2 regions of the Paenibacillus sp. AD87 genome follow, and region 2 is predicted to be linked to the other one. Evidence: riboswitches for the same ligand, from Rfam matches in the RefSeq annotation. Region 2 holds a riboswitch; the other holds the start of a gene.
The links. A riboswitch is a leader RNA that binds a small molecule or an ion and turns the genes downstream of it on or off. The one in region 2 is predicted to bind glycine.
Positions count from the first base shown of each region.

Region 1: linked by a shared signal. The riboswitch ahead of sdaAB (L-serine ammonia-lyase, iron-sulfur-dependent subunit beta) and the one ahead of gcvT (glycine cleavage system aminomethyltransferase GcvT) in region 2 are both predicted to bind glycine.

Region 1 covers NZ_LXQN01000022.1:456,850-463,109, reverse strand. Annotated here, with positions in the region: gene pstA (phosphate ABC transporter permease PstA) at 1-190, shown strand, start outside; gene pstB (phosphate ABC transporter ATP-binding protein PstB) at 203-958, shown strand; gene gpAD87_RS30215 (phosphotransferase enzyme family protein) at 1,148-2,278, shown strand; gene gpAD87_RS30210 (MFS transporter) at 2,308-3,585, shown strand; glycine riboswitch at 3,923-4,046, shown strand; glycine riboswitch at 4,051-4,194, shown strand; gene sdaAB (L-serine ammonia-lyase, iron-sulfur-dependent subunit beta) at 4,306-4,995, shown strand; gene sdaAA (L-serine ammonia-lyase, iron-sulfur-dependent, subunit alpha) at 4,985-5,929, shown strand; gene gpAD87_RS30195 (YhgE/Pip domain-containing protein) at 6,186-6,260, shown strand, end outside.
Region 2 covers NZ_LXQN01000007.1:415,943-422,202, forward strand. Annotated here, with positions in the region: gene gpAD87_RS01995 (hypothetical protein) at 1-261, shown strand, start outside; gene gcvPB (aminomethyl-transferring glycine dehydrogenase subunit GcvPB) at 406-1,893, opposite strand; gene gcvPA (aminomethyl-transferring glycine dehydrogenase subunit GcvPA) at 1,986-3,341, opposite strand; gene gcvT (glycine cleavage system aminomethyltransferase GcvT) at 3,338-4,474, opposite strand; glycine riboswitch at 4,672-4,772, opposite strand; glycine riboswitch at 4,776-4,898, opposite strand; gene gcvH (glycine cleavage system protein GcvH) at 5,246-5,635, shown strand; gene gpAD87_RS02020 (PTS mannitol transporter subunit IICB) at 6,202-6,260, shown strand, end outside.

The DNA of each region.
Region 1 (6,260 bases), on a different contig from region 2:
CAATCCATTGCGTCCGGCAGAGACGCTGGCCGTGCACATCTGGAAAGTAAACAGTGAAGGCATTGGCCCGGATTCCAAAGAAGTAGCAGCTGGCGCTTCAGCCGTGCTTGTACTTCTCGTACTGGCGTTCAATCTGAGTGCACGCTGGATCGGTCGGGTGGTTTACCGCCGCATGACAGCTTCGAAATAAGGAGGAACGAACATGGCCATACCTTTTGGTACGGAACAGTTAAGCATATATTATGGGCATTTTCAGGCAGTTAAGCAGATCAGCCTGACTTTTCCCGAAGCCAGTGTAACGGCACTCATTGGACCATCCGGCTGTGGTAAATCCACGTTCCTGCGGTCGCTCAACCGAATGAACGACGAGATTGCCGGTTCCCGCACCGAGGGACATATCTGGATGGATGGCAATGATCTGAATGAGCCGGGCACAGATGTAATCAAGCTTCGTCAGAAGATCGGCATGGTGTGGCAGAAGCCGAACCCTTTCCACAAGTCTATCTACAACAATATCGCGTTTGGCCCCCGCTACCGCGGTATCAAGAACAAGAAGGCACTGGATGAAATTGTGGAAAAAAGCTTGCGTCGCGCTGCGCTCTGGGACGAAGTGAAGGACAGACTGAATGAATCTGCCCTGGCCCTTTCGGGTGGGCAACAGCAGCGGCTCTGTATCGCCCGCGCGTTGTCGGTTGATCCGCAGATTTTGCTGCTCGATGAGCCGGCATCTGCGCTTGACCCGGTATCAACGGGTAAGGTGGAGGAGTTGATCTCGGAGCTCAAGAAGGAGCTGCGGATCGTGATTGTTACCCATAATATGCAGCAGGCGGCACGCATCTCGGATTATACAGCTTATTTTTATCTGGGAAGCATGATTGAGCACGGGGATACGGAACATATTTTCACCAACCCGGACAATCGTCTGACTCAAGAATATATTATGGGACGTTTCGGTTAACTGTTAAATTGGATGGAGTATGAGATCGATGATAGATTTATAGAGATAGAAGGAAGCATAACACTCGGGCGAGGTCGTTCGGGGGTTATGCTTTTTTACATCATTCTACATATGGAATAGTTTGCCAAAATAAAAACAATCATGCTACGATATTTGTGAGCACCACCTTTAATTTGATAAGAGAAGGAGATGTGGATCATAACTACCCATAAGATTGCCCATGACACCATGGCAACTGAAATTATCTCGCATTATTCCATAGAAAAGCCTTCAATTTCCTTTATCCGACATAATGAAAATCTAACGTATCAGGTGGTTGATGAATCAACCGGAGAGAAGTACCTATTGCGTATACATAAAGCCGCTTTTGCAAGCATGACGGGCATCCAGCATACACGACCTGCACTTGAAGCAGAGATGAATCTACTTTATGAATTACGGGCTACCAGACCATTGCGGGTGCAGACTCCTGTACGCAATACATCGGATGAGTGGGTCACCGTCTGGTTGGACGAAGCAGGAGAAGAGATCTGTTGTACTGTTCTGGAATGGATTGAGGGCAGGGATATTAAGCAGGGAGAACGTCTGACAACAGCGCAGATTCATGATTTGGGCGTACAGTTGCAGACGTTGCACCAATATGGACGACGACCAACGGGAGCTCCTGAGCCTCAGGTGGGTTCACTGAAGTCTGAAAGCGGGCAGCAGACGAATGACCGTGAACAGCACGCTGATAAGGCGATCATCTCAGATATATATAACGATAGCCCTGCCTTAGAGCAAATGGGAGTAAGACCAGCCTATGGCTCGATCAAAGAGAATCTGGTCATGTTGGAGCAATTGGAGGAAGGCGTTAGACGTGGTATCTTTACTCCTGAAGATTTCGATCTGATTCGTGAGACGTTTGAGAACATTAACAGGCAACTCGAAGCGTATCCGCAGAATGCCGAGACATGGGGAGTGATTCACGGGGACATCACCCGCGGTAATCTGCTAGTGACGGATCAGGGTATATCTATGATTGATTTTTGTTTATACGGTTATGGCTACTATCTCTTTGATGCCGGAGGTGCGGCTACGATTTTCAATCGGGAGGAACGGGATGTCTTCCTATCGGGATATACGGAGCAGACAGGACCACTGACGAAGCGTGATATTCGGTTAATGGAAGGATTCATGCTGATCTTTACGTTCGGCTATTTTGCATTTCAGATGGAGAATGAGTCCAGGTACGAATGGATGAAAGAGCGAATGCCTCTTATATGCAGCAAATTTTGCAAACCATATGTACAGAACGAGAGTATTTTCTATGAGTTATAATTTGTGATTTCTAGTGGGTGGGTAGCGCTATGAAGAACATTCGTGCAAAGAGAGTTGCATCGAAGGGGCAGTCTGGTGGCTGGAAGCATGCCGGATTGCTGCTTAGCGGAGTGGGCATATCCAATCTGGGTGATTTCATATATATTGTGGCGATTAACCTGATGGTATTGAATATGACACAGTCTCCAGCGGCAGTCGCAGGGTTGTGGATTATCTCGCCGATTGCTTCGGTGTGCACTAAGTTTTGGTCAGGCAGCCTGATTGATCGTTATGATCAGCGACAGCTGATGATTGGTGCTGATATGCTACGGGCATTGTTGGTGGCGGCGCTCCCACTGATGTCCAGCCTATGGATGATGTACGCAGTGATGTTTCTGATCAGCATGTCTTCATCTATATTTGTCCCTTCCTCTCAGGTATACATTACCCGGTTGGTACCTGCTGAACGGCGCAAGCGCTTCAATTCCCTACAAGCCCTGATCAGCTCAGGGGCATTTATTACCGGCCCAGCAGTTGCAGGAGTGATGCTAATTTATTTATCTCCGGCGGCAGCCATTTATGCCAATGCGGTTTCCTTTGCTGCTTCTGCGTTGATTCTAATGTTTCTTCCCAAACTGGGCATTGGAGAACAGAATATAGGGACGGGAAGCAGACTCACACCTCGGATGATTGCCCAGGATTGGAGAGCTGTACTGAGCTTCAGCCGAAAGTCGGGCTACGTGGTCGGTATATATGCCCTGTTCCAGATTATTCTGGTGGTCGGCATGTCGCTGGATGCCCAGGAAGTGGTGTTTATCCGTCAGGTGATGAACCTGCCTGAATCACAGTACGGAGCATTAATGAGTATCACCGGAATCGGTTATTTGGCAGGTTCCATGCTGGTTTGGATGTTCGCCAAACATTTGCCGATCCGTCACATGATGGGTGGCGGTGTACTTCTGGTCGCGCTGGGTTATTTTCTGTTCTCCCGTTCATTATCGTTTGAGCTGGCGGCGGTTGCCTTTATTCTGCTCGGTCTGTGCTCCGCACTGGCGAATACGGGCCTGGTTACCTTTTATCAAAATAATATCCCTGTCGATCTGATGGGGCGAATGAGCAGTGTACTTGGACTAGTGTTAAGTATGCTACAGGTGGCTTCCATTTTGATTGCAGGCGTAGTGGCCGAGCAGTTGTCACTTCGTATGGTATATACAGTTGTATCCGGGGTTATGCTGCTGGCTGCGTTGGGATTGTGGGTGACGAGTATGCTTCCTTCCCGAAGCAGGTATTACGATGAACCATCGAAGCCCAAGGCGATGGTGGGGTGACAGGCAGAAATACGGCAATTCTAGTACAGAATAAAGGTTACCTGAATACCCGAACCGTTCTGTGGAACATAACATAAATAGTATTAAACACTGATAGTCACTAATAGAAAATGAACAATGTATACGCTTTCGAGATGAAACGCATTAACACATTCATGTGATGAAAGTTTACAGTTCGTTAATTTATTTAGTGTATAAAATGGAAAAAAGCAAATATTCACAAAGAAATCGTTAAGTTTGTTGACACTGATCTTCCGGTCGATTAATCTTAATGAGAAAGTATTAAAAACTTCAATTATCGTTCTGTTACAAGATCAGAATGGTTCCATACAGCGAATGATAGCGAGCGGGAGAGACCTGGGCATGTCGAGTAAAATGGCAGCTGTCGGGCACCGAAGGAGCAAGCTGCTACGCACCCGGCGCAGTGGTTAATCTCTCAGGTAAATGTACCATCGTTGGACGCAACTCTGGAGAGTGCGCGAAACTGCGCCACCCAAGGGGTATATGGTCAAGCAGCACGGTGTGCAGGGTGACATCACCTGTGAATACAGGGATTGCATCGATCCGCCGCGCTGCTTATCATGAAACTCTCAGGTATCGAGGACAGAGAGAGGGCCTAGGGCCTTCTTCTGTCCTTTTTTGATGTCATCATTCAGTAATAAAGGAACATTATGGGTGTACGTCTGGATGAAAATGACGATTATAAATGGAGGGTTTGCGATGCGTTTTAAAGACGTTTTTTCAATTATTGGTCCGTCCATGACAGGTCCATCAAGTTCACATACGGCTGGAGCGGCAAGATTGGGGCGAATTGCCCGTCAGTGGCTGGGGTGCACGCCTGAACGCGCTCGATTAACACTGTATGGCTCGTTCGCCGATACGTATCAGGGGCATGGTACGGATCTTGCGTTAATCGGTGGCCTGCTTGATTATGTGACTGATGATCCACGTATACCGGATGCAGAACAATATGCAGAGGAAGTGGGTATGGAGGTAGAGTTTTTTACAAGCGGCCTGCCTGCTCCTCATCCGAATACGGTCAAGATTGAACTGTGGCATGGAGACCGTCAATGCTCACTAATTGGTGCTTCCATTGGCGGAGGTAGTGTATCGGTGCATGCATTGAATGATTTTCGTGTACAGATCAGCGGAGAGTTTCCCACACTTGTACTGCGCCATTCGGACAAAGCAGGAGTGCTCGCTTCCGTAACCTCCACCATCAGTTCGTCCGGGGTGAACATCGGGTACATGCAAGTGGATCGGAAAGCCCGGGATGGTGAAGCATTAACAGCGATGGAGATGGATGGTGTGCCGAATCCTGAGATGTTGAACCGTCTGCGGTCACTGGATCATATGCTGGACATTCGCGTGATTGATTTGAAGAGAGGGGTCGAGCCTGATGCGGTTTAAACATCTACATGAACTGAATACCATCTGTACAGCAGAATCCAAAACCATCGCCGAGCTGATGATCGAAGAGCAGGTTCAGGAGACGAATATCCCGGAAGCGGATGTTGTACGGCAGATGTCGGATTACTATCAGGTGATGAAGGAAGCTGTACACAAAGGGCTGACAGAAGATACGACATCACGCAGCGGTTTGACTGGCGGAGACGGCAAAAAAATGGCTGAGTACATTCGTAAAGGTGAGACTTGTTCTGGAGATGCTTCTGCACTGGCCATGGCGTATGCCCTTTGTGTATCGGAAGTGAATGCCTCCATGGGCCGGATCGTTGCCACACCAACAGCCGGTTCTTGCGGCATCATTCCGGGTGTGTTTATAAGCTCCCAAGAGCGTTTTGGCTGGAGTGACGAGCATCTGGTGAACGGTCTGTTCTGTGCGGGAGCGATTGGTTATGTCATTGCCAACAATTCATTTATCTCCGGTGCCGAGGGTGGCTGTCAGGCTGAAGTGGGTTCTGCCATCGGTATGGCCGCTGGAGCCATGGTGGAGCTGCGTGGAGGGACGCCGGAGCAAGTGGTTCATGCGGTTGGCCTCGCGTTAAAAAATACATTAGGCCTTATCTGCGATCCCGTCGCAGGCCTCGTGGAAATTCCGTGCATCGTGCGTAACGGACTGGGTGCCGTAACTGCGTTGGCTGCGGCCGACATGGCGCTGGCCGGGGTACGAAGTGCCATTCCTTCTGACGAAGTCATTGATGTCATGCTGGAAGTGGGCAGTGCGATGCCGAGCAGGCACCGTGAAACGGCCCAAGGTGGGCTTGCCCAAACACCGACAGGACGGAAAATGATGGAGAAGCTTGCTAAACCGAAGGCGAAGCGTGCGGAGCCTGAGATTGAAGCTGAGTCTCCTGCTGAAAATGAACCAGAAGCCAAGGCATAACATGCATGAACGTACATGAACTGAATTTAATTCGTGGAGCTTGATCATTAACGGTAATGATCTGCTCCCATCTTGATAAAAAAGCCGATACGAATTCTTCCTGGTGAAGAAGCGTATCGGCTTTTTTGTTGTTCCAACAAAGAAAAATAAAAAGGTATTGACGTTTATATATCGTTTAGATATATTATTTATTGTCATATATCAACACGATATATAAGATCGAGAATAAGTTATACAAATTAAGGAGATGGATAACATGAAAAGTGTTTTTCAAACGAGTCTTCTGTTTTTGAAAAATGGAGCTACAGTAGTCGGGTTAATTACAGCCGTA
Region 2 (6,260 bases):
ACGTATCAAGACGATGAAGCTCTCTTGCGTCAGTTTGCCGCTGATGAACTGGTGCTGCAAAATGGTCTGGAAGCTGATGTATTTGGTCTGGCCAAGAATCCGCTTCGTGTCAGGGTTCGGATGATTGATCATCCGCTGGAGCCTACGAAGAGACTTGCGATCAAAAACGTCTGTTGCTTGCAATATTTACGACAAGGTCGCTCCTATTGTTACACCTGTCCGCGATTGGGCAAGAAGGAACGGGCCAATTGGAAGCCCTAGACCGGAGAAGATATAATAAAGCTGACAGGTTAATAAGCAATAAAGAAAACAGCCGCGCAGAAAGCAAAATGCGGCTGTTTTTGGCATTTATTAATGATTATCAACGACTGAATATGTTTTCATTAGTTTATTAGAGGTTAGCTTTTAACTGCAAGCACAGTTCAGTACAGGTTTACGGGCTGCTGTTGTTTCATCCAGACGGGTAACCGGTGTGCTATAAGGGGCATTGAGTACTAATTCAGGCGTTTCTTCTGCTTCTTTGGCAATGCGAATCATCGTATCGATGAACCCATCCAGTGTTTCTTTGCTCTCGGTTTCCGTTGGTTCGATCATGATGCACTCCTCAACGTTCAGCGGGAAGTACACGGTTGGCGGGTGATACCCAAAATCAAGCAATCGTTTGGCAACATCCAGCGTGCGTACACCATATTGCTTCAACCCCCGGCCAGACATAACAAATTCATGTTTACACACGCCTGGATACGGAATCTCGTAGTAAGGTGCGAGACGAGCCATCATGTAGTTGGCGTTGAGCACTGCACATTCAGATACCCGGCGTAAGCCTTCAGGTCCATAAGTACGAATGTAGGCATAGGCGCGGACCAGAATACCGAAGTTACCATAGTAAGCTTTGACCCGGCCAATGGATTGATCGCCTTCGCGATCCAATGCATATATGCCCTCATCATTTTTGATGACCATCGGTTTCGGCAGAAACGGAATCAAGCGGCTCTTCACGCCAACCGGGCCGGCACCAGGTCCACCTCCGCCGTGCGGAGTACTCATCGTTTTATGCAAATTCAGATGCACTACGTCGAAGCCCATATCGCCAGGTCGGGTGATGCCCATAATGGCATTGGAGTTGGCTCCATCGTAATACAGCAAGCCACCTGCCTGGTGCACAATGGAGGCAATCTCCTGAATGTCTTTTTCGAAAAGTCCGAGTGTGTTCGGGTTAGTCAGCATGAGTGCTGCGGTGTCCGAACCAACAGCTGCGCGAAGTGCGTCCAGATCTACGAGCCCGTCTGCGCGGGAAGGGATCGTTACCGTTTCGAAACCTGCTACTGTGGCACTTGCCGGGTTGGTCCCGTGAGAAGAGTCCGGTACGATAACTTTCGTGCGCTGTTCACCACGGCCTTCGTGGTAGGCACGGATCATCATGAGCCCAGTCCATTCGCCATGTGCGCCAGCAGCTGGTTGGAGCGTAACGGCATCCATACCGGTTAGTCCGGCAAGGTCATTTTGCAACGTGTAGAGCAGTTCAAGTGCACCTTGAATGCTGGATTCATGCTGATAGGGATGAATTTTGGCGAACCCGTTGTAACGGGCCACATCCTCATTAATCTTCGGATTATATTTCATCGTACAAGAGCCCAGCGGATAGAATCCGTTATCTATCCCGAAATTACGACGAGACAGGGCAGTGTAATGGCGAATGACGTCAACTTCAAAAACCTCAGGCAATGCTGCTGCTTCCGACCGAAGCATTTCCCGGGGAATCAGGGAATCCACAGCTTGACGGGGAACGTCGCATTCAGGCAACGAATAAGCGACCCGACCCGGACTGCTGAGTTCAAAAATCAACGATTGCTCCGGTGCTGGAGAGGCAGCCTGGTTAGTGTCTGTTGTGATAGTTTCAGGTTGGCCCGAAGTGGAGATAGAGGTTACCGTTTCCGATTGTCCTTGTGCTGATGTCGTCGTTGTCTTTGTTGTCGTTTCCTGAGTCACAGCGATCCCTCCAATACACGTGCGAATTCGTCGATCTCTTCCTTGCTGCGTCGTTCAGTAACTGCAATCAGCATATGTCCGGCGAGCTCCGGATAATCACGTCCAAGCTCATAGCCGCCAATGAAACCTGCATCCAGCAATTTCAGTTGCAGTGGTTCCACATTTGTTCCTTCAGGCAGTTGGATAACAAACTCATTGAACGTAGGTGCGGTAAACGTAAGAGAGACGCCTGGAATTGCGGTAAGCGTGTTAAGGGCATAATGGCTCTTTTGCAAATTCAAATCAGCGACGTCGATCATGCCTTGTTTACCCATAATGGACATATATACAGAGGCGCTCAGCGCGAGTAACGCCTGGTTGGAACAGATGTTGGACGTCGCCTTTTCACGGCGGATATGCTGTTCCCGTGCTTGCAGCGTGAGTACAAAACCACGCTTGCCGTTGCGGTCCGTTGTCTGGCCTACAATTCGGCCAGGAATTCGGCGCATATGAGCTTGGGATACGGCGAAGTATCCGCATGTTGGGCCGCCGAGTGAAGCGGCGATGCCAAGGGGCTGCGCGTCGCCAACGACGATGTCAGCACCCAGCTTGCCTGGGGCTTCCAGCAGACCCAGCGATAGCGGGTTGGCGCTGACCACGAGCAGGCTCTTGTGCGCATGCGCAAGGTCTGCGGCCTGTTTTACATTTTCCACGGCGCCGAAGAAGTTCGGGCTCTGGATCATGACGGCTGCGGTGTCATCGGACACGGCGGCTTGCAGGGCATCCCAGTCTGTTACACCATTTTGATATCCAATCTCAACAATCTCCAGATTGAGGCCGTGAGCATAAGCTTGCAATACCTGACGGGATTCGGGGTGCACGGTACGTGACACAATCAGCTGTTTGCGGCGGGTTGCCGCTGCGGCCAGATTGCCTGCTTCCGCAAATGCAGTTGCACCATCGTACATGCTGGCATTGGCTACAGCCATGCCTGTCAACTCACAGATGTAGGATTGAAACTCGAAAATCGCCTGCAATTCTCCTTGGCTGATCTCGGGTTGATAGGGTGTATAGGCTGTATAGAACTCGGAACGGGAAATTACATGATTAATGACGGAGGGAACGTGGTGATCATAAATGCCTGCACCCAGGAAACTGGCGTGTGTCTCGAAGTTGGCATTCGCTGCCGCTTGCTTCGACATATGACGTGTCAGTGCGTATTCATCCAGTTTGGAGGAAACAGGCAGTTCGCCCTGATAGCGAATCTCCTGTGGAATGTCATGGAACAGATCCTCAATCGTTTCCACGCCGATGGTTGCCAGCATGGCACTCTGATCCTGCTCGGTCATGGGGATGTAGCGATGCTTGCTCATGCTTGATCAGCTCCTTGAGTAGGTGTCTTTGGCGCACGTGTCCGTTTATGAAAAGGGGTCTTCACGACCTCGGCTTTCAGTTTCTTGCCACGAATCTCAATCTCCAGCGGGGTACCCAGTGCAGCATATTTGCTGTCAATCAAGGCCAGCCCCAGATTACGTTTTAACGTAGGCGACTGGGTGCCTGTGGTTACTTCACCAATCTGTACGCCTTCGGCGTAAATGGGATAATGAGGACGAGGGATGCCGCGCTCCAGCACTTCGATGCCGACCAGCTTTCGGGCAGGCCCATCATTTTTTTGCTGCAACAAGGCTTCATGTCCGATAAACGGTCCTGCATTTAGCTTCACAAACATACCTACGCCAGCCTCCAGCGGTGTGATGGTTGCAGACAATTCCTGTCCATACAGGGGCAGCTTGGCTTCAAAGCGCAGCGTATCCCGGGCACCCAGTCCTGTCGGAACGAGTTCGTGACCTTCTCCGGCTTGCATCAATCCGTTCCAGACCTCAGCAGCTTGTTCCGCGGGAACATAGAGCTCAAAGCCATCTTCACCCGTATATCCGGTGCGGGATAACAGCAATGTAACGCCACATACCTTCGCATTTGCCACAAAGCGGAAAGGCTCAATCGAAGACACATCGGTGTCTGTCACCGCTCTGAGAATATCCACTGCCAGCGGACCTTGCAGAGCAAGCAGCGCCGTTTGATCCGAATCATTGGTCATCGTTACGCCTGGCGTCATGTGCTGTTGCAGCCATGCCCAGTCCTTGTCGATGTTGGAGGCGTTAACCACCAGCATATAATGCTGGTCTTTCAGTTTATAGATCAGCAGATCATCGACCACGCCGCCATCCGGATAACACATTAACGTGTATTGGGCCTGACCGGGAACGAGTGTTGTTACATCATTAGTGGTCATGTGCTGTAAAAAAGCTTCTGCGTGTTCACCTTGTACGGTGAATTCGCCCATGTGGGATACATCAAATAATCCGGCACGTTCTCGCACCGCTTCGTGCTCTTTCTGAATTCCACTGAATTGTACCGGGAGCTCCCAGCCACCAAAATCAATGCATCGTACGCCTTCATATTGCTGATAGAGTGGAAAGAGTGGGGTTCTAAGCAAATCGGACATCCAATCACCTCGTCATGGGCCGTCAACCGGCCGAGTGTATAACCGTGGATCAATGAATCTGGCATCATATTTTATTATAAAAGTAAGGTAAGGACGCTATAGGCAGCGCCGCTCTATAACCTGTTTTCGTTTTTTTGGGAAAAAGGAAAAGGACAGGCCAAAGAATCGGCATGCCAGAAGCACGCTGTATTCTTAGGCTCTGTCCTTGGTACCTGAGAGTTACCCCGCCGCATGATGCAGCAGGTTTCCCCTTGGGTGATCATAACGCCCATACAGGGCGATTAGATGCTCTCCAGAGTTGCGTCCCGTAAAAGTCCTTTTGCCTGAGAGATTCACCTCCGCTTGTCGGTGGCTTACTCCTTCGGCGTTACCGCATGTACACCCTGATTCGGGTGTCAAGGGTAATCTCTCCCTTTACATTCATCCGCGGGTATTGCATAGACCAATTAAACACATTTACTACTCTCATTAAAGCCTGAATCGTCTATTGATGTCAAGAACGATATCATAGATATGAACAAAAAATCCGAATGAAATTTTTAATTAACATTAAAATGTTCGTCTATTTATAAAGAGTGCGCTTACTTTTCTAATATTCACCATTATATGTAGGGAGGGTCCATTTGAGTTACAGGCATATAAGGAAGAAAAACAAATAAATTGTGAGGTATCTTGACATTTGAATCGAAAATATCATACGCTATGTTCTGGGAAAAAGGTTAAGGTCAAAGAAACGCATGCACTCATTAATGAAAAGCGAGGCGGATATCGATGAGCGAATTGAAAAGTGATTTCCTGTACAGTGAAGAGCACGAATGGGTGCAGACCGTAGGGGAGGATACCGTACGTATTGGCATTACCGAGTTCGCGCAGCATCAGCTGGGTGACATTGTGTTTGTAGAATTGCCTGACCTTGAATCGGATGTAAAAGCGGAAGACGGCATTGGAACGATTGAATCCGTCAAAACCGTTTCGGATTTGTTTTCTCCTGTCAGTGGAACGATTATTGCTGTGAATGATGCATTGCAGGATTCCCCGGAGCTGGTTAACAACTCCCCATATGAGGAAGGCTGGATGATCGAGATTCGTGTTGAGGGCGACCTCACAGCAGCACTTTCCACATTGATGAACGCGGATGCGTATCGTAAACATACGGAATAATATTAAGGTACAAATTTCCGCTAGATACGGAGTTTCAGCTTAATGGAAAAGTTCGTTTAACGTAATAAAAATGAATCGATTGATTATAGATCCGGATGGTGATACAGCTCATTCGGAGAATACTTAGGCGCAATTGCCTCACCTGGGACAGGATGAGGCAATTGCGTTTTTTTCGTTGTTACTCGACTAAGTAGATGGAATAAATATCAATCTAACGTGTTTCATCATTATTTCTAATTGAGATAGAAACAGCTCATTTAAATAGAAGAAATTTACAATTTCATTTGTCATTAAAATGGGGCATTTCGTGGGTATGATACATGAAAGGGAATAACAGGTTCCATTCCATATACAAAGTTTAAACATGGGACAATCCTTTAAATTTAAATCTTGTCATCAACGTTCATGACGGAAGTAGGTTTTCATTTCGTTGTAGAAGATACCGTTTTCATTTACGATATGGTTGTAAATTAAGATTTATTGAAGATTTGTACCTTTGTTCGTCTGGATCATCGTTGTCAAAATTCAGTGGAATTAAGGTTTAATATGTTGAGGAGGTTTTCAATATGAGTTCAGTGGACGCAAAGTCCGAAAAAAGCGGAGGAATACGGGTCGGCGTTCAGAA